4 regions of the Streptomyces sp. NPDC006476 genome follow, and region 2 is predicted to be linked to each of the others. Evidence: riboswitches for the same ligand, from Rfam matches in the RefSeq annotation. Region 2 holds a riboswitch; each other region holds the start of a gene.

Region 1 (4,253 bases), on a different contig from region 2:
GAGGGGCGACGTTCGACTCCCGTACGGTCCCGCGCAGGGAGACCCGCAGCCCGTCCTCCTCGTCGATGCCCAGTCCGTGCCGGAAGGGCAGAACACCGTAGGTGCGCCGCCCGGTGAGCCCGTGCAGCATGTCGAGGCCCGGTTCGAGCAGCGACACGTCACCCCGGAACTTGTTCACCAGGAACCCGGCGACGAGCCGCTGGTCCTCCTCCGACAGCAGCGCCACCGTCCCGAAGAACGAGGCGAACACGCCCCCGCGGTCGATGTCACCGACCACGAGGACGGGAAGCCCGGCGTTGCGGGCGATCCCCATGTTCACGATGTCGGTCCGGCGCAGATTGATCTCCGCGGGACTGCCCGCCCCCTCACAGATCACCGCGTCATACGTGCCCCGCAACTCGGCGAGACACTCCAGCACGGTCCCGAGGAGCTTCTGCTGCCGCCCACCGTGGTACCCCCGCGCGCTCAGCTCGCCCACGGGCCTGCCCATGAGCACGACCTGGCTGCTCTGTTCGCCCCCCGGCTTCAGCAGCACGGGGTTCATCTGCGCCGTCGGCTCGATCCGGCACGCCTGTGCCTGCATGGCCTGCGCCCGCCCGATCTCGGCGCCCTCGCGGGTCACGAAGGAGTTGAGCGACATGTTCTGCGCCTTGAAGGGAGCCACCTTGACCCCTTGGCGCACCAGCCACCGGCAGATCCCGGCGGTGACGACACTCTTGCCGGCGTCGGAGGTGGTGCCGGCGACGAGGAGACCCCCGCTCATGACGTACGTCCCTTCACCAACAGGCGCGCGGCGGCACTGACGCCGAGCGCGAGCAGACCGACGCGCCGGGAGAGCCGTACGGCCCGCTCGATGTCAGGTACGGCGACGGCGCGGCCCGGTGCGTTGAGCACGGGCCGGTGCTCGACCCGCCCGCCGTAGGAGAGGGTTCCGCCCAGGCGCACGCCGAGCGCTCCCGCGAACGAGGCCTCCACAGGACCGGCGTTGGGGCTCGGATGCTTCCCCGCGTCCGCACGCCAGGCCCGTGCCGCTCCGCGCGGGTCGCCGCCCGCGACCGTCGCCAGTGCCGCGGTCAGCCGGGCCCCCGGCCAGCCGGCCACGTCGTCCAGCCGCGCGGAGGCCCACCCGTAGCGCCGGTACCGCGCCGACCTGTGACCGACCATGGCGTCCAGCGTGTTGACGGCCCGGAACCCGAGCAGCCCCGGCACCCCGCCGACGGCCCCCCACACCAACGCCCCGACCACGGCGTCCGAGGTGTTCTCGGCGACCGACTCCACCACGGCCCGGGCGATCCCGTCCGCGTCCAGCGCCTGCGGATCCCGCCCGCACAGATGCGGCAACCGCTCCCGGGCCCCCTCGACGTCACCCGCCTCCAGGGCCCGCCCGATGACCCGCGCCTCGCGCGCGAGCGAGCTGCCGCCGACAACCGCCCAGGTGGCGGCGGCGGTCAGCGCCACGGAAGCGGTACGGGACGGACGTACGACCTTCTCCGCCACGGCGCCCAGCGCCACGGCACCTCCGACGCACACGGCGGTGTGCAGCGTGCCCCACCCGCGGTGGTCCCGCCACAGCACCCGTTCCACGGCACCCGCGGCCCGTCCGAAAGCGGCGACCGGGTGCCCCCGGCGCGGATCGCCGAGCAGTTGGTCGCCGAGGAGCCCGGCGGCGGCGCCGTACGCGAAGACGCGACCGGCACGCATCGGCTCAGCCGGCCGTGGGGCCGGGCAGCGACCCGGGGCCCTTCGGAAGGATCCCGGTCCAGTACCTCAAACGGCAGGCGAGCATGGCTGTATGTCCTCACTCAGGGTGTCCGCGCCCTGGTTCGACGAGACCGGCGGTGGGAGTTCCTGGCTCCCGGGGCTACCTACCCCGGTGACAGTGGCGGGACCGCGCCGGACTCGCACCGGCTTCCTCCCTTGCCGCCGTACATGGCTCCGGCAGTCCACCACGCACCCGAACGGCAGTCAACTTGCCGTTGACCTGCGACGGGAGAGTGTGCTGAGGCCCACATGCGAGGGGTCGCCGTGGTCACGGAAACGCGAGGTGCCGGGACGGATCACCGTCCCGGCACCAACAGGAGGTCAGGGCTCAGCCCTTGGCCATGATCAAATTGATTCCGTACGCCACCGCCGCCGCGCACCCCGCGAAGGCCACGTACGCTCCGGCCGTCGCGAGGGCTGCCGAGCCGCCCTGCGCGGTGGCCCGCTCGCGGTGCGACAGGCCCATGACGCCGAGGGTGAAGAGGGCCACGAGGCCCACGGTGACCGCGAGGCTGACACCGAAGACGGAGCCCAGGGCCGACCAGTCGATCTTCATGCTGCTGATTCCTTCGTTACCGGGTGGCCGGGGCTCAGACGGCGGCCGGCGGGGCCGCCGGTTCCGTGGTGGTGACCGGCGCGGCGATCGTGGCCGTCAGACCCTCCGTCACCGCGCCCGGGGGAGGAGGGGTGACGGCGGCGATCGCCGTGGTGACGACGCCGGCCGGCTCCTCGGTCTCGTTGACGTTCGACGCGTCGACGACCTCGCGGCGCGAGACCTTCCAGATCGCGGCGCTCGCGGCGACGAGGAAGACGGCGACGACGGCGGTGCCCCAGTCCCCGAGGTCCGTCACGGACTCCGCGCCCGCGCCGACCAGGGCGGCGGCCGGCAGCGTCAGGACCCAGGCGACCAGCATCCGGGTCGCGGTGGACCAGCGCACCACCCCGCCCTTGCGGCCGAGGCCCGCGCCCATCACCGAACCGGAGACGACGTGCGTGGTGGAGAGGGAGAAACCGAGGTGGGAGGAGGCCAGGATGGCCGTCGCCGCGCTGGTCTGGGCGGCGAAGCCCTGACGCGGCTGAAGCTCGGTCAGGCCCTTGCCCATCGTGCGGATGATGCGCCAGCCGCCGATGTACGTGCCGAGGGCGATGGCCAGACCCGCGGAGAGGATGACCCAGGTGGGCGGGTCGGATTCGGGGGCGACGGCGCCGCCGGCGACCAGGGCGAGGGTGATGATGCCCATCGTCTTCTGCGCGTCGTTGGTGCCGTGGGCCAGCGAGACCAGGCCGGCCGAGGCGATCTGCCCGGCGCGGTAGCCCTTCTCGGCCGCCTTGCCGTCGGCCTTGCGGTCGAGTGCGTAGGAGAAGCGGGTCGCCAGCGTCGCGGCGAGCCCGGCGACGACCGGGGCGGCGAGCGCCGGCAGCAGCACCTTGGTGACGAGCACGTCGCCGTGGACCGCGCCGAAGCCGGCCGAGGCGACGGTGGCGCCGATCAGACCGCCCATCAGGGCGTGCGAGGAACTGGAGGGCAGGCCCACCAGCCAGGTCACCAGGTTCCAGAGGATCGCGCCGACCAGGGCGGCGAAGATGACCTCGGGACGGATGCCGTTCTCATCGACGAGACCCTTGGAGATCGTGTTCGCGACCTCCACGGAGAGGAAGGCGCCAACAAGGTTGAGCGCGGCGGACATGGCCACCGCGACCTTGGGCTTGAGTGCGCCGGTCGAGATGGTGGTGGCCATCGCGTTGGCGGTGTCGTGGAAACCGTTCGTGAAATCGAACGCGAGTGCGGTGATCACCACAATCGCGAGGATCAGCGAGAAGTTTTCCATTTACCCAGGCAATCGTTCGAAGTCATCGGTCGGTTGACCGTAGGAAACCTGGGTGAACAGAAGATGAACTGGGGTGGGCGTCAGAGTGTCGCGGTGGGTGGTCCCGAGCGAACTCGGTTCCCGGTCGATATGCGCCTGGGATGATCGCGGCATGGGCGAACAGCAGCGGGACGGGCACAACGTACGAGGAGAGCGGGGCGCGCTGCCCGAGGAGACGCGGGCCTGGGAGGAGCTCGTGGCGACGGCCCGCCGCACCGTCGCCGACGGCCTGGTCGTCGGCACCTCGGGCAACGTCTCGGCGCGCGTCGGGGACACCGTGCTGGTCACGCCCTCGGGCGTCCCCTACGACCGCCTCGCACCGGACGACATCACCGGCGTCGACCTCGACGGCCGGCAGGTCCTCGGCACCCTGGTCCCGACCAGCGAGCTGCCGATGCATCTCGCCGTATACCGTTCGACCGGCGCGCGGGCGGTCGTCCACACCCACGCCGTCCACGCGACGGCGGTCTCCACCCTCGTCCCCGAGCTCCCGACGATCCACTACATGGCAGCGGCCCTGGGCGGCCCGGTCCGAGTCGCCCCGTACGCGACCTACGGCACCGACGAGTTGGCCGAGAACATGCTCCGCGCCCTCGCCGACCGCTCCGCCTGCCTCCTGCAGAA
Region 2 (4,253 bases):
TACGGGCACGGTCGTACGGCCCGTGTGGGACTGGAGGTTCGGGCGGTCGAACGGAAGCGGATCCGCCCGTTCCTACTGTGGCGTAATCGTGATGGCTGGTTGAACTTTCGGCGCATCACCGCAGGTTGACAGCGTTCGGCCGGGACATCCACCATGTGAGCGCACTGAGGCGCATGTGACCAATGGGCCTGGTGTTTTCACAGACCATTCTCCCCGGCACGGCCGGCCGCCGCGTGCTGTCCCGCGCCGCCGTGCCCGGGTCACGCACGCGAAGATGGGGATCCGCATGTCCATAGTGAGACGTGTCACCGTGCGCCGCCTCATGGGGACGGGCGCCGCGTCGCTCGCCCTGTGCGCCGCAACCGTCGCCGCCGCCTCCGGCGCCTGGGCCCACGGCGGAACTCCGGGCGGCGACGGCTGGAAGGCCGGCGGCTCCTACAAGCCCGGCACCGGTGCCGGCACCAAGACGGAGGCCGACCGCTGCCAGTTCTCGCTGGACGGCACGAGCTTCTACGACTCGGTGAAGGTCGACGACCAGACGCTGAAGCCCACCGACGACGGCAAGGTCCACATCAAGGTCCGTACCGCCGGTGACGCCTCCACCTGTACCGCCTCGCTCGCCTCCTACCTCGCCCACGGCGCGACCTTCGCGACCTCGGGGCAGCAGGTCTTCGTCGACTTCGACACCGTGACGGTCAAGTCCGGGCAGACCGACTCGCTGGACATCGCGGTGCCGGACGCGGGCTGCTTCGCGCAGATCGACCTCTACCGCGGCGCCACCAAGTTCGACGGCAAGCTGGACGCCAAGGACGGTTTCCAGCACGGGGACCTGCCGGCCGGCCCGGACCACGCGGTCATCAAGGACAAGCTGATCGCGTCCTGGAACGGCGGTACGAAGGACTGCACGAACACCGAGTCGCAGCCCCCGAGCACCCCGCCGGCCTCCACGCCGCCGTCGACGCCCCCGGCCTCCGAGAGCGCCACCCCGACACCGAGTGCCTCCGAGTCGACGCCGGCCTCGACCGACACCCCGGTCGCCTCGGCGTCCACCACCGTCCCGGCGGCCACGCCGAACGGCGGTGGCGGCGGCCTCGCCGAGACCGGCGGCGGCAGCAACTCCGGCCTGATCGCCGGCGGCGCGGCGGCGCTCCTGGCGGGCGGCGCGGCGATCGTCGTCGCGAGCAAGCGCCGCCGCGGCGCCCGCTCCTGAACCACCCCCGAAGACGAACGCCCCGGAGATCCCCCGCTCCGGGGCGTTCGTTCGCACGCGGCACTGGTGGTGTGCGGTGCGGGTGGTGTGCGGTGCGGGTGGTGTGCGGTGCGGGTGCTGGTCATGAGCGGTGATGTGCCGTGACCGGTGATGTGCCGTTGCTGGTCATAAGCCTTCGACGGGCCCACGCCCCCGGTGGTCATTGGCCGTCGGGGCGTGTTCCCTCGCGGTCATGAGCCCTCGTCAGCCTTGTGCGGTCGCTGGTCACGAGTCGTCGCCAGCCGTGTGCCCTCGAACAGTCATCAGCTGGCGACTGTCACACACCGTCGGGCTCCCGTGCCGTCAGGCTCCCGTGCCGTCCGCCGTCACGAGCTGTCGGCGGTCATGAGTTCCCGGGGCATGAGGGCTCGGCGGTCACGAGCTCTTGATGGCCACATGCTGTCAACCGCCACGACCGCCCCGTCGACCGCCACGACCCGTCGGCCCCCAGAAACCGTCACCCCCCACGAACGTCGGTCCCCGCACGCCGTCACCCACCCACGACCGCCACCCCTCACACACCCTCACCCACCCACGAACCGTCGACGCCCACGACCCGACGGCCCTCACGTGCCGTCGGCGGTCACGTGCCGTCGGCTGTGCAGTGTTTGAGGAGGAGGCGGGTGTCCTCGTCGACCACGCGGTAGCGGACGACGCGGCCCTCCTTCTCGCCGGCCACCACCCCGGCCGCCCGCAGCAGGCGCAGGGCCTGGGACACGGCGGGGTCGTTCATGCCGGTCGCGATCGCGAGGTCGGAGACGGCGAGCGGGCCGGTGCGGTGCAGGGCGAGCAGCAGCGCGAGCCGTTTGGGGTCGGCGAGCAGCGAGAAGCGGTCGGCCCAGGTGCGCACATGGGCCTCGTCACCGATGGCGGCGATGGCGTCGCACACCCGGTGGCCATCGATGGTGCGGCGGTCCGCGCGGTCGGCCGGGACGAGATGCATGCGCACATCCTCGCAGGCGCGCCTCTGTGATCTTCGATACCTGCACAGGTACGCAGCTATGCAGGAAGGGCCGCTCCCCCCTACGGTGGGCGGGCCGTGGTGTTCGGGAAGTCGGTGCGATGCCGACGCGGCCCTCGCCACTGTGATCGGGAAGTCACCGGTCCACGTCCCGCACGGGACAGCCACTGGCCGTTTCACCACGGCCGGGAAGGCGGACCGGGGACGCACGACCCGTCAGCCAGGAGACCGGCCACGGCATCTCACGAGATGATCCACGAGGTGCTGGAGCGTGAACATGGCCGACGCTGCTTCTTTCCGCTGGCAGCGCGAGGACACCGTCAAGACCGTGGGGCTGGTGGCGGTGATCGCCGCCCTCCACGTCGCCGCCTTCGGAATCCTCTTCCTCCTCGTCGTCCCCGGCCACTACGAGGTCGGCTCCAAGGCCTTCGGCATCGGCCTCGGCGTCACCGCCTACACCCTGGGCGTGCGGCACGCCTTCGACGCCGACCACATCGCCGCGATCGACAACACCACCCGCAAGCTGATGGCCGACGGCAAACGGCCGGTGTCGGTGGGCTTCTGGTTCGCGCTGGGGCACTCCAGTGTGGTCGTGGTGCTGGCCGCCATGATCGCGGGCGGCACGGCACTCGCCGGCAAGGTCATGAACGAGAACTCAAGCACCCACAAGGTGCTCGGCTTCCTCGGTACGACGATCTCGGGCACGTTCCTCTACGTCATCGCCGCGCTCAACCTGGTGGCGCTGATGGGCATCCTGAAGGTCTTCAAGGCGATGCGGGCGGGGACGTACGACGAGTCGGAGCTCGAGGCGCACCTGGATTCCCGGGGCTTCATGAACCGGATCCTCGGCCGCCTCACCAGGTCGATCACCCGCCCGGGCCAGATGTACCCCCTGGGCTTCCTCTTCGGGCTCGGCTTCGACACCGCGACGGAGGTCACGCTGATGGTGATGGCGGGCTCCGGCGCGGCGGCGGGGCTGCCCTGGTACGCGGTCCTGTGCCTGCCGCTGCTCTTCGCGGCCGGGATGAGCCTGTTCGACACGCTGGACGGCACGTTCATGAACTTCGCCTACCAGTGGGCCTTCTCCAACCCGGTCCGCAAGGTCTTCTACAACCTGACCATCACCGGCCTGTCCATCGCGGTGGCCTTCTTCATCGGCACGATCGAGCTGGTGGGCGTCCTGCACGAGAAGTTCGACCTGACCGACTCGGTCACGGGCTGGATAGCCGACCTCGACCTGGACAACGTCGGCTACGTCATCGTCGGCCTGTTCGTGGTGGTGTGGGCGGCGGCGCTGACCTACTGGCGGGTGGCGAAGGTGGAACAGAAGTGGTCGGTGCGGACCGCGGAAACCCCGTGACCCGCACCGTCCTTGCCGGCCGGCGCGCCGTCACTGCCTCTCGACCGCCGACAGCCACAGCTTGACGAAGCGGGGCACGTCCACGTCCAAGGCCACGTCCACCAGGGGCTGTTCGCGGGCGCCCTCGTGGATCTCGGACTCGCCGGGGCGGGCGCGGCGGTCGACGATCGTCTGACCCCGGGTGGGTCCGGGGGCGAGGGAGACCTCGACGGGGAGCAGGCTGGTGGTGATGCCGGCCGGGTCGGCGACGGAGCAGACCGCGCCCGCGTCACCGAGCCCGCCGGCGGTCTCGTCACTGTCCGGGTCGGGCGAGGACGGGCGGTGGGCGAGGAGTTCACCGGCGAGACGGGTGCCGGGCTCCGCGCTCGCCCGCAGCCGTCGTACGTCCGCGCCCGGCACCACGACCCGCTGGAAGACGTCGAGGCCGTACATCGTGATCGGCACGCCGGCGGTGAGCAGGACGGCGGCGGCCTCCGGGTCGTGCCAGACGTTGAACTCGGCGACCGCCGTGGCGTTCCCGGTCGCGACCGCGCCGCCCATGAAGACGATCCGCTCGATGTTGCGGACCACGTCCGGGTGCGTCCGCAGCAGCAGCGCGATGTTGGTCAGGGGCGCCGTCGGGACCAGCGTCACCGGGCGCGGCGAGGCGAGGATCTCGCGGCGCAGCAGCGTCACGGCGTCCA
Region 3 (4,253 bases), on a different contig from region 2:
ACCGCGCCCACGCCTTCAACTGGCTCTCCGCCGCCCTGACCGGTCTGTTCGTCGCCGCACTGCTGATCAGCCGCCGTGAGTTCAACGCGGTGGGGGACCCCTCCAACCCGAAGCTGGCACTGGCCGTCGGCGTGGGCGGCCTGGCGGTCACCGGCGGCCTGGGCACCCTCCTCGTCCACGCGACGAACAAGCTCCCCGGCGCCACCCTCGCCGACGAGGTCGCCTACGCCCTCCTGCGCGGCGTCAGCGTCGGCCCCCTCGCCGACACGGTCAGCGCGGTCCGCGCCCCCCGCTGGACCGACATCATCATCAACATCCTGCTCGCGGCGGCCTTCTGCCTGGTCCTCTACGCCCTTTTCCGTTCCCCGCGCGGCCGCCGGCTGCTCGGCCCCGAGGACGAGGAACGGCTCCACGCCCTGCTGGACAAGCACGGCGCCCGCGACTCCCTCGGCTACTTCGCCCTGCGCCGCGACAAGGCGGCGATCTTCTCCCCGACCGGCAAGGCGGCCATCACCTATCGCGTCGTCGGCGGCGTCAGCCTGGCATCCGGTGACCCGATCGGCGACCCGGAGGCCTGGCCCGGCGCGATCGACGCATGGCTGACCGAAGCGCGCCAACACGCCTGGACACCCGCGGTGATGGGCGCGAGCGAGGAGGCGGGCACCATCTACGCCCGCCACGGTCTGGACGCCCTCGAACTCGGCGACGAGGCGATCGTCGACATCGCAGACTTCACCCTCGAAGGCCGCGCCATGCGCGTCGTACGGCAGGCGCACAACCGGGTGCGCCGGGCCGGCTACACGGTCGAGATCCGCCGCCACCAGGACATCCCGGCCGAGGAGATGGCGACGCTCATCGAGGCTGCCGACCGCTGGCGCGACGGCGCCACCGAACGCGGCTTCTCCATGGCCCTCGGCCGCCTCGGCGACCCCTCGGACGGCCGCTGCGTGATGCTGGTGTGCCGGGACGCGGACGACGTCCCCCGGGCCCTGCTGAGCTTCGTCCCCTGGGGCGAGCACGGCCTCTCCCTGGACCTGATGCGCCGTGATCGCGACTGCGAGAACGGTCTGATGGAGTTCATGGTGGTCGAACTCCTCCTCAGAGGGGCCGAGTTGGGCATCCGGCGGGTCTCCCTGAACTTCGCGATGTTCCGCTCGGTCTTCGAACGCGGCTCCCGTCTCGGCGCGGGCCCGGTGCTTCGCCTCTGGCACGCCACCCTCACGTTCTTCTCCCGCTGGTGGCAGATCGAGTCCTTGTACCGCGCGAACGCCAAGTACCGCCCCATCTGGGAACCGCGCTACCTGCTCTTCGCTCGCAGCAGTGACATCCCCCGCATCGGCCTGGCGAGCGCCCGCGCGGAGGGGTTCCTCACGCTGCCCTGGAAGAACTGAACGAACTGCCGGCGCCCCGTGGGCGCCGTCGTGGCGAGCGAGAAGAATCACGCCTGGTCGGGCGGTATTGGCCAGGTCCTCGACACACGGTACGGTCGGCGGGATATCGACGACGGCAAGACGGAAGCCGGTGGGAATCCGGAACGGTCGCGCCACTGTGTGCCGCCGCCTCGCATGAGGCGGCGGCGAGTCAGACCCGTAGCCGTCGTCCTGTGCACCACCGAGATGGGACGCGAACTCCCAGAGGAGGCCCTGCCATGGCGCAGCATGTCGCCCAGCCGACCGCCACCACCCCCGCTCTCCCCGCCAAACTGCCGATCGGCGCGATCGTCCCGTGGGCGGTCTTCTTCGGCATCCTGATGCTGGTCCTGCTGTACTTCGTCGGCGCCGAGCAGGGCGCCACCTCCGTCGTCTCCGGCTCGGACGTCCACGAGTGGGTCCACGACGCCCGTCATCTGCTCGGCTTCCCCTGCCACTGACGCAAGGGACACCGACACCCTCATGAACTCCGCAACCGTACGGAACCTGCTCGTACGGGGCATGCTCGCCGGCCTCGCCGCCGGCGTGCTCGCCCTGGTCGTCGCCTACTTCCTCGGTGAACCGAACGTCGACAAGGCGATCGGTTTCGAGGACGCCCACTCCCACGAGCACGAGATGGTGATCGTCTCCCGCTCCCTGCAGTCCACCGCCGGCCTGGCCACCGGCGTCCTCGTCTACGGCGTCGCGTTCGGCGGTGCCGCCGCTCTGGCCTACTGCTTCGCGCTCGGCCGGTTGGGCCGCCTCAGTCCGCGGGCGACCGCGCTGCTGCTGTCCGGCAGCGCGCTGCTGGCGGTCTACGTCGTGCCGTTCCTGAAGTACCCGGCCAACCCGCCCGCCGTCGGCAACCCCGACACCATCGGCAAGCGGACCGCCCTGTACTTCCTGATGATGCTGCTCAGCGTCCTGATCGCGATCGCCGCGACCATCCTGGGCAAGCGCCTCGCGCCCGGCCTGGGCACCTGGTGGGCGACCGTGATCGCGGTGGCCGCCTTCGCCCTCGTGATCGGGCTCGCCTACGCGTTCCTGCCCGTCGTCAACGAGGTGCCGAAGGACTTCCCGGCCACCGTGCTGTGGCGCTTCCGGCTCTCCGCGCTGGCCATCCAGCTCACGCTGTGGACCGGATTCGGCCTGCTCTTCGGCGAGTTGGCCGAACGCCTGCTCAACCCCAATCCCGTGACGGCCGCCGCCGCGGGCCGACGGCCGGTGGCCGCGCCCAACTGACCGACCCGCCGCAGGCGCGAGGGCCGCGGAATGCACCACCCTCCGGGGGCCCTCCGTCAGCGGGATCAGGTCGACTGAAGCGGGTGCCCGAGCCGCAGGTTCCAGCGTTCGGACCGTCCGGTGATCTCGGTCGCCGTCAGGGGAGGAACGTCCGCGCGCCAGAAGGCCCGCGCGGGCGCTCCCAACACGTGCACCACCACGGCCCGTACGACGTCCGGCTCCACCACGGCAATCGTGTGGCCATCCGTGCGTGACGCCGTGTCCAGCCACCGCCCGATCCGCAGGCACAGGTCCCGCACCGACTCTCCGCCGTGAGGCGCGGAGTCCGGGTCGCCGAGCCACAGCGCGACCGCCTCCGGCTCGGACCGGCTCACCTCGTCGAGGGTGAGCCCCTGCCAGCGGCCCACGCGCAGTCCCGTGAGCTCGTCCGGCGACGCATCCGCCCTCAGCCCGAGTGCCGTGGCGGTCTCCCGGCACCGCACGCTGGGAGAGGTGACGACGCGAACGGCCGGGCGCATGGTTCCGGCTGCCGTGCGGACCTGCGCCGCGCCGTCGTCGTCGAGCGAGGTCGTACCGTCGTCGAAGCGCGCCTGGCGCATCGACGGGCCCAGAGCAGGCGAAATGAGGGTCACACGACTGGTCACGTGGTCCGCGGCTCCTGTCTCTACCGGATAGGACCCATACGATCATGCAGGACCGGACCAGGACTACGCGCGCCGTTCTGTCTCCCTTGCTGCGACAGCCATATATGCCCTGCAAAAGGTGAAAAGTCGGTTGTTCTGGGCAGACGGTGAGGATGGAGATGGGCGGCGAAGGGTTTTGACCGGTCCGGATGATCCGCGTACGGACACCGGCCCACTGGATGCCGCGTTCGCGGAAACCGTCCGCCGTACCGGCGCGTCCATCGGCGCCCTCTACCTGCTCGCGCCGGACGGGCGGCTGCTGTGTCTGGACGCGGTGTGCGGGGCGCCGGTCGAGTTCGCCGCGCCCTGGGCGAAGGTCCCACTCGCCTCTCCGGCACCGGTGGCCGAGGCCGTGCGCGAGGAGCGGATGGTGTGGGTGGCCAGCCAGGAGGAGATGGCCCGCTCCTATCCGCGCACCGCGATGGTCTGGGCCATCCGCTGCTTGCGTGGTCACGGGGCGGGGGAGAAGCGGGTCCCCGTGCGGAACGTGCGGCGGTAGGTGTCGGGAGGCACACCGACCGTACGGTTGAAGTGGCGGCGCAGTGTCGTGGCCGTGCCCATGCCGGTGGCCTCCGCGATGGTCTCGACACTGTCGTCGGTCTTTTCCAGCAGTTCCTGGGCGCGGCGGATCCGTTGAGTGAGCAGCCACTGCAGCGGGGTGGTGCCCGTAGCCGCGCGGAAGTGGCGGCTCAGGTTGCGCGAACTCATCCGCGCCTGGCGCGCGAGGTCCTCCACGGTCAGCGGCTGGTCGAGGCGCTCCATGACCCACGGGAACAGGGCGACGAGCGGGTGGTCGTCCCGGGCGGGGACCGGCGTGGTGACGAACTGGGCCTGGCCGCCGGCGCGATGCGGCTGCACGACCAGCCGACGGGCGGCGGCGTTGGCGACGGACGAGCCGTGATCGAGGCGCACGATGTGG
Region 4 (4,253 bases), on a different contig from region 2:
CTGCCGTGACGCCGTGACCTACATTGCCTGCGCGTTACACATGTGATCACAGGCGATCGTGAGGGGACGGAGCCGCCGTATGTCCGAAGTACCCGAAGTGAGACCACCGGTGGTGACCCCGGTCCGCGTGATCATCGCCATCTGCCTGCTCGCACCCTTCGTGGCGATGCTGTGGGTCGGGTCCTACGCCAAGACCGACCCGGAGTTCATCGGCATCCCGTTCTTCTACTGGTACCAGATGCTGTGGGTGCTGGTCTCCACGGCGCTGACCATGACCGCGTACAAGCTGTGGCAGCGTGACCAGCGCGCCCGCAAGGGGGGTGCGGGCAAGTGAAGGACGGTGTGAACGGCGTCGCGCTCGGCGTCTTCATCTTCTTCTTCCTGGCCGTCACGGCCATGGGCTTCCTCGCCGCTCGCTGGCGCAAGGCCGAGAACGAGCACAGCCTCGACGAATGGGGCCTGGGCGGACGGTCGTTCGGCACCTGGGTCACCTGGTTCCTGCTCGGCGGCGACCTGTACACGGCGTACACCTTCGTCGCCGTACCGGCGGCGATCTACGCGGCGGGCGCGGCCGGCTTCTTCGCCGTGCCGTACACGATCCTGGTCTACCCGCTGATCTTCACGTTCCTGCCGCGCCTGTGGTCGGTCTCGCACAAGCACGGGTACGTGACGACCTCCGACTTCGTGCGCGGACGCTTCGGCTCCAAGGGCCTGTCGCTGGCGGTGGCGCTGACCGGCATCCTCGCGACGATGCCGTACATCGCGCTCCAACTCGTCGGCATCCAGGCCGTGCTGGACGTCATGGGCGTGGGCGGCGGTGAGAACACCAACTGGTTCGTGAAGGACCTCCCGCTCCTGATCGCCTTCGGTGTGCTCGCGGCCTACACCTACTCCTCCGGCCTTCGGGCCCCCGCCCTGATCGCGTTCGTGAAGGACACGCTGATCTACATCGTCATCGCGGTGGCGATCATCTACATCCCGATCAAGCTGGGCGGCTTCGACGACATCTTCGCCAAGGCGGGCCACGCGTTCGCGCAGACCAACCCGGCGACGGGCAAGCCGCGCGGCGCCCTGGCACCGGCCGAGCCCGCCCAATGGACGTACGCCACCCTGGCGTTGGGCTCGGCGCTCGCACTGTTCATGTACCCGCACTCGATCACCGCGACGCTCTCCTCCAAGAGCCGCGAGGTGATCCGCCGCAACACCACGATCCTGCCGCTGTACTCGCTGATGCTCGGCCTGCTCGCGCTGCTGGGCTTCATGGCCATCGCGGCCGGGGTCAAGGTCACCAACGGCCAGCTGGCGATCCCGCAGCTCTTCGAGAACATGTTCCCGAGCTGGTTCGCCGGGGTGGCCTTCGCGGCGATCGGCATAGGCGCGCTGGTCCCGGCGGCCATCATGTCCATCGCGGCCGCGAACCTCTTCACCCGCAACATCTACAAGGACTTCATCAAGCCGGACGCCACGCCGAAGCAGGAGGCCCAGGTCTCCAAGATCGTGTCGCTGGTGGTGAAGGTCGGCGCACTGGTCTTCGTCCTCACCATGGACAAGACGGTCGCCATCAACTTCCAGCTGCTGGGCGGCATCTGGATCCTGCAGACCTTCCCGTCCCTGGTCGGCGGCCTCTTCACCCGCTGGTTCCACCGCTGGGCCCTGCTCGCCGGCTGGGCGGTCGGCATGATCTACGGAACGGTCGCGGCGTACGGCGTGGCCTCCCCCACCCAGAAGCACTTCGGCGGCTCGTCGAAGGAGATCCCGGGCATCGGGGAGATCGGCTACATCGGCCTCACCGCCTTCGTCCTGAACGTGGCGGTGACGGTGGTCCTCACCTTCGTCCTAAAGGCCCTGAAGGCCCCCGAGGGCATCGATCAGACCAGCCCGGAGGACTACACGGCGGACGCGGGCGACCCCGGGGTGGAGGTGGAACTCCCGCCTGCGACTGCAGGAAGCGCCCACTGAAGCGCCCCTATAGGGGCGCGGGGCTGTATCGATATGCGGCTCCGCCGCGTGAGCGCGATCAACCACGGACACTCGCAGCGGGCCACCGAAGGAACCCCCCTCGGCGGCCCGCTCTTCCGTTCCCCGAAGCAACCCCGACACAACATATGGGGGTGCTACCCAAACCCGGCACTAGATGTATGCTCATCTCGCTGTCGCCGCAGGGGAATCCGGTGCGAATCCGGAACTGTCCCGCAACGGTGAACCCGCGCACACCCGTGCGCGGAGTCAGTCCGAGGACCTGCCGACAGCGCACCCGGCCACACCGGCCCGGGTGCCCTGACGTCCGGGCCTCGCGGAATGGGCCGGTGGATGCGAAGCGCGCCGCGCTCGTGTGCTGCCCCCTGCCCGCAAGGCCCCGTGCCGAGCGAGGGAGAGCCCCACGTGACCATCGCGCCGCCGGCCGATCCGGCCTCAGCGACCGACCCGGCTTCAGCGACCGAGCCGGAAGCCGACGGACACGGTGCCGCACTGCTGCGCACCCTGACCGAGCTGACCGCTGACCTGCCCGACGCCGACCCCGGCCGGGTCGCCGCCGCCGCACTGCGCGGCCGGTCCGCGCGGGCGGACGGGGCGGAACTGCGCGAGCTGGCGACGGAGGCGGCGGCCGGCCTCATCTCCGAGGACCCGGCGTACAGCAGGCTGGCCGCCCGGCTCCTCACCCTGAGCGTCGCCGCCGAGGCCGCCTCGCAGGGCGTCACGTCCTTCACCGAGTCCGTCGCCGTCGGCCATCGCGAAGGGCTCATCGCCGACCGCACCGCGGAGTTCGTACGGCTGCACGCCGACCGCCTCGACGCGCTGATCGACCCCGCGGCCGACGACCGCTTCGGCTACTTCGGCCTGCGCACCCTCTACAGCCGTTACCTCCTGCACCACCCGATCACCCGCAAGGTCATCGAGACGCCGCAGCACTTCATGCTCCGCGTGGCGAGCGGTCTCGCGGACGACACCGCGCTCGGTTCGGAGACAGGCGCCCGTGCCGTGGACGAAGTGGCCTCCCTCTACGGCCTGATGAGCCGCCTCGACTACCTGCCCTCCTCCCCCACCCTCTTCAACTCCGGCACGCGGCACCCCCAGATGTCGTCCTGCTACCTCCTCGACTCCCCGAAGGACGAACTGGACTCCATCTACGACCGCTACCACCAGGTCGCCCGTCTCTCCAAGCACGCCGGCGGCATCGGCATCGCCTACTCCCGCGTCCGCGCCCGTGGTTCGCTGATCCGCGGCACCAACGGCCACTCCAACGGCATCGTCCCGTTCCTGAAGACGCTGGACGCGAGCGTCGCCGCCGTGAACCAGGGCGGCCGGCGCAAGGGCGCCGCGGCCGTCTACCTGGAGACCTGGCACTCCGACATCGAGGAGTTCCTGGAGCTGCGCGACAACACCGGTGAGGACGCCCGCCGTACGCACAACCTGAACCTCGCGCACTGGATCCCGGACGAGTTCATGCGCCGGGTCGACGCCGACGAGCGGTGGTCGCTGTTCTCCCCGGCGGACGTGCCCGAACTCGTGGACCTGTGGGGCGAGGAGTTCGACGCGGCGTACCGGCAGGCGGAGGCGGCGGGGCTCGCCCGCAAGACGCTCCCGGCCCGGGAACTGTACGGCCGGATGATGCGCACCCTCGCGCAGACCGGCAACGGCTGGATGACCTTCAAGGACGCCGCCAACCGCACCGCGAACCAGACGGCGACCCCCGGTCATGTCGTCCACTCCTCCAATCTCTGCACGGAGATCCTGGAGGTCACCGACGACGGTGAGACGGCGGTGTGCAACCTCGGCTCGGTCAACCTGGGCGCCTTCGTGGCCGGCCGCGGCATCGACTGGGAGCGGCTGGACGAGACCGTCCGCACGGCCGTCACCTTCCTCGACCGTGTCGTCGACATCAACTTCTACCCGACCGAGCAGGCGGGCCGCTCCAACGCCAAGTGGCGCCCGGTGGGTCTGGGTGCGATGGGCCTGCAGGACGTCTTCTTCAAGCTGCGACTGCCCTTCGACTCGCCCGAGGCCAAGGCCCTGTCCACGCGTATCGCCGAGCGCGTCATGCTCGCCGCGTACGAGGCCTCCGCGGACCTCGCCGAGCGGAGCGGCCCGCTGCCCGCCTGGGAGAAGACCCGGACCGCCCGGGGTGTGCTGCACCCCGACCACTACGACGTCGACCTCGCCTGGCCGGAGCGCTGGGCCGCGCTGCGCGCGCGGATCGCGGCGACCGGCCTGCGCAACAGCCTCCTCCTCGCCATCGCGCCGACCGCGACCAT

What was found. A riboswitch is a leader RNA that binds a small molecule or an ion and turns the genes downstream of it on or off. The one in region 2 is predicted to bind cobalamin.
Region 1: it holds a riboswitch for cobalamin, as region 2 does, so the genes downstream of both, ABZZ74_RS02375 (cobalamin biosynthesis protein) here and ABZZ74_RS34205 (HoxN/HupN/NixA family nickel/cobalt transporter) in region 2, are expected to answer to the same signal.
Region 3: it holds a riboswitch for cobalamin, as region 2 does, so the genes downstream of both, ABZZ74_RS17030 (CbtB-domain containing protein) here and ABZZ74_RS34205 (HoxN/HupN/NixA family nickel/cobalt transporter) in region 2, are expected to answer to the same signal.
Region 4: it holds a riboswitch for cobalamin, as region 2 does, so the genes downstream of both, ABZZ74_RS42475 (ribonucleoside-diphosphate reductase subunit alpha) here and ABZZ74_RS34205 (HoxN/HupN/NixA family nickel/cobalt transporter) in region 2, are expected to answer to the same signal.

The regions. Positions count from the first base shown of each region.
Region 1 covers NZ_JBEXPK010000002.1:59,988-64,240, reverse strand. Annotated here, with positions in the region: gene ABZZ74_RS02380 (cobyric acid synthase) at 1-763, opposite strand, end outside; gene ABZZ74_RS02375 (cobalamin biosynthesis protein) at 760-1,701, opposite strand; cobalamin riboswitch at 1,822-1,964, opposite strand; gene ABZZ74_RS02370 (hypothetical protein) at 2,090-2,317, opposite strand; gene ABZZ74_RS02365 (inorganic phosphate transporter) at 2,352-3,590, opposite strand; gene ABZZ74_RS02360 (class II aldolase/adducin family protein) at 3,742-4,253, shown strand, end outside.
Region 2 covers NZ_JBEXPK010000038.1:63,588-67,840, forward strand. Annotated here, with positions in the region: gene ABZZ74_RS34195 (LAETG motif-containing sortase-dependent surface protein) at 287-1,210, shown strand; gene ABZZ74_RS34200 (metalloregulator ArsR/SmtB family transcription factor) at 1,833-2,192, opposite strand; cobalamin riboswitch at 2,273-2,462, shown strand; gene ABZZ74_RS34205 (HoxN/HupN/NixA family nickel/cobalt transporter) at 2,488-3,570, shown strand; gene ABZZ74_RS34210 (nucleoside hydrolase) at 3,601-4,253, opposite strand, start outside.
Region 3 covers NZ_JBEXPK010000013.1:149,703-153,955, forward strand. Annotated here, with positions in the region: gene ABZZ74_RS17025 (phosphatidylglycerol lysyltransferase domain-containing protein) at 1-1,391, shown strand, start outside; cobalamin riboswitch at 1,468-1,612, shown strand; gene ABZZ74_RS17030 (CbtB-domain containing protein) at 1,649-1,870, shown strand; gene ABZZ74_RS17035 (CbtA family protein) at 1,893-2,651, shown strand; gene ABZZ74_RS17040 (histidine phosphatase family protein) at 2,717-3,295, opposite strand; gene ABZZ74_RS17045 (hypothetical protein) at 3,471-3,833, shown strand; gene ABZZ74_RS17050 (helix-turn-helix domain-containing protein) at 3,785-4,253, opposite strand, start outside.
Region 4 covers NZ_JBEXPK010000067.1:28,185-32,437, forward strand. Annotated here, with positions in the region: gene ABZZ74_RS42465 (DUF3311 domain-containing protein) at 80-334, shown strand; gene mctP (monocarboxylate uptake permease MctP) at 331-1,959, shown strand; cobalamin riboswitch at 2,132-2,262, shown strand; gene ABZZ74_RS42475 (ribonucleoside-diphosphate reductase subunit alpha) at 2,383-4,253, shown strand, end outside.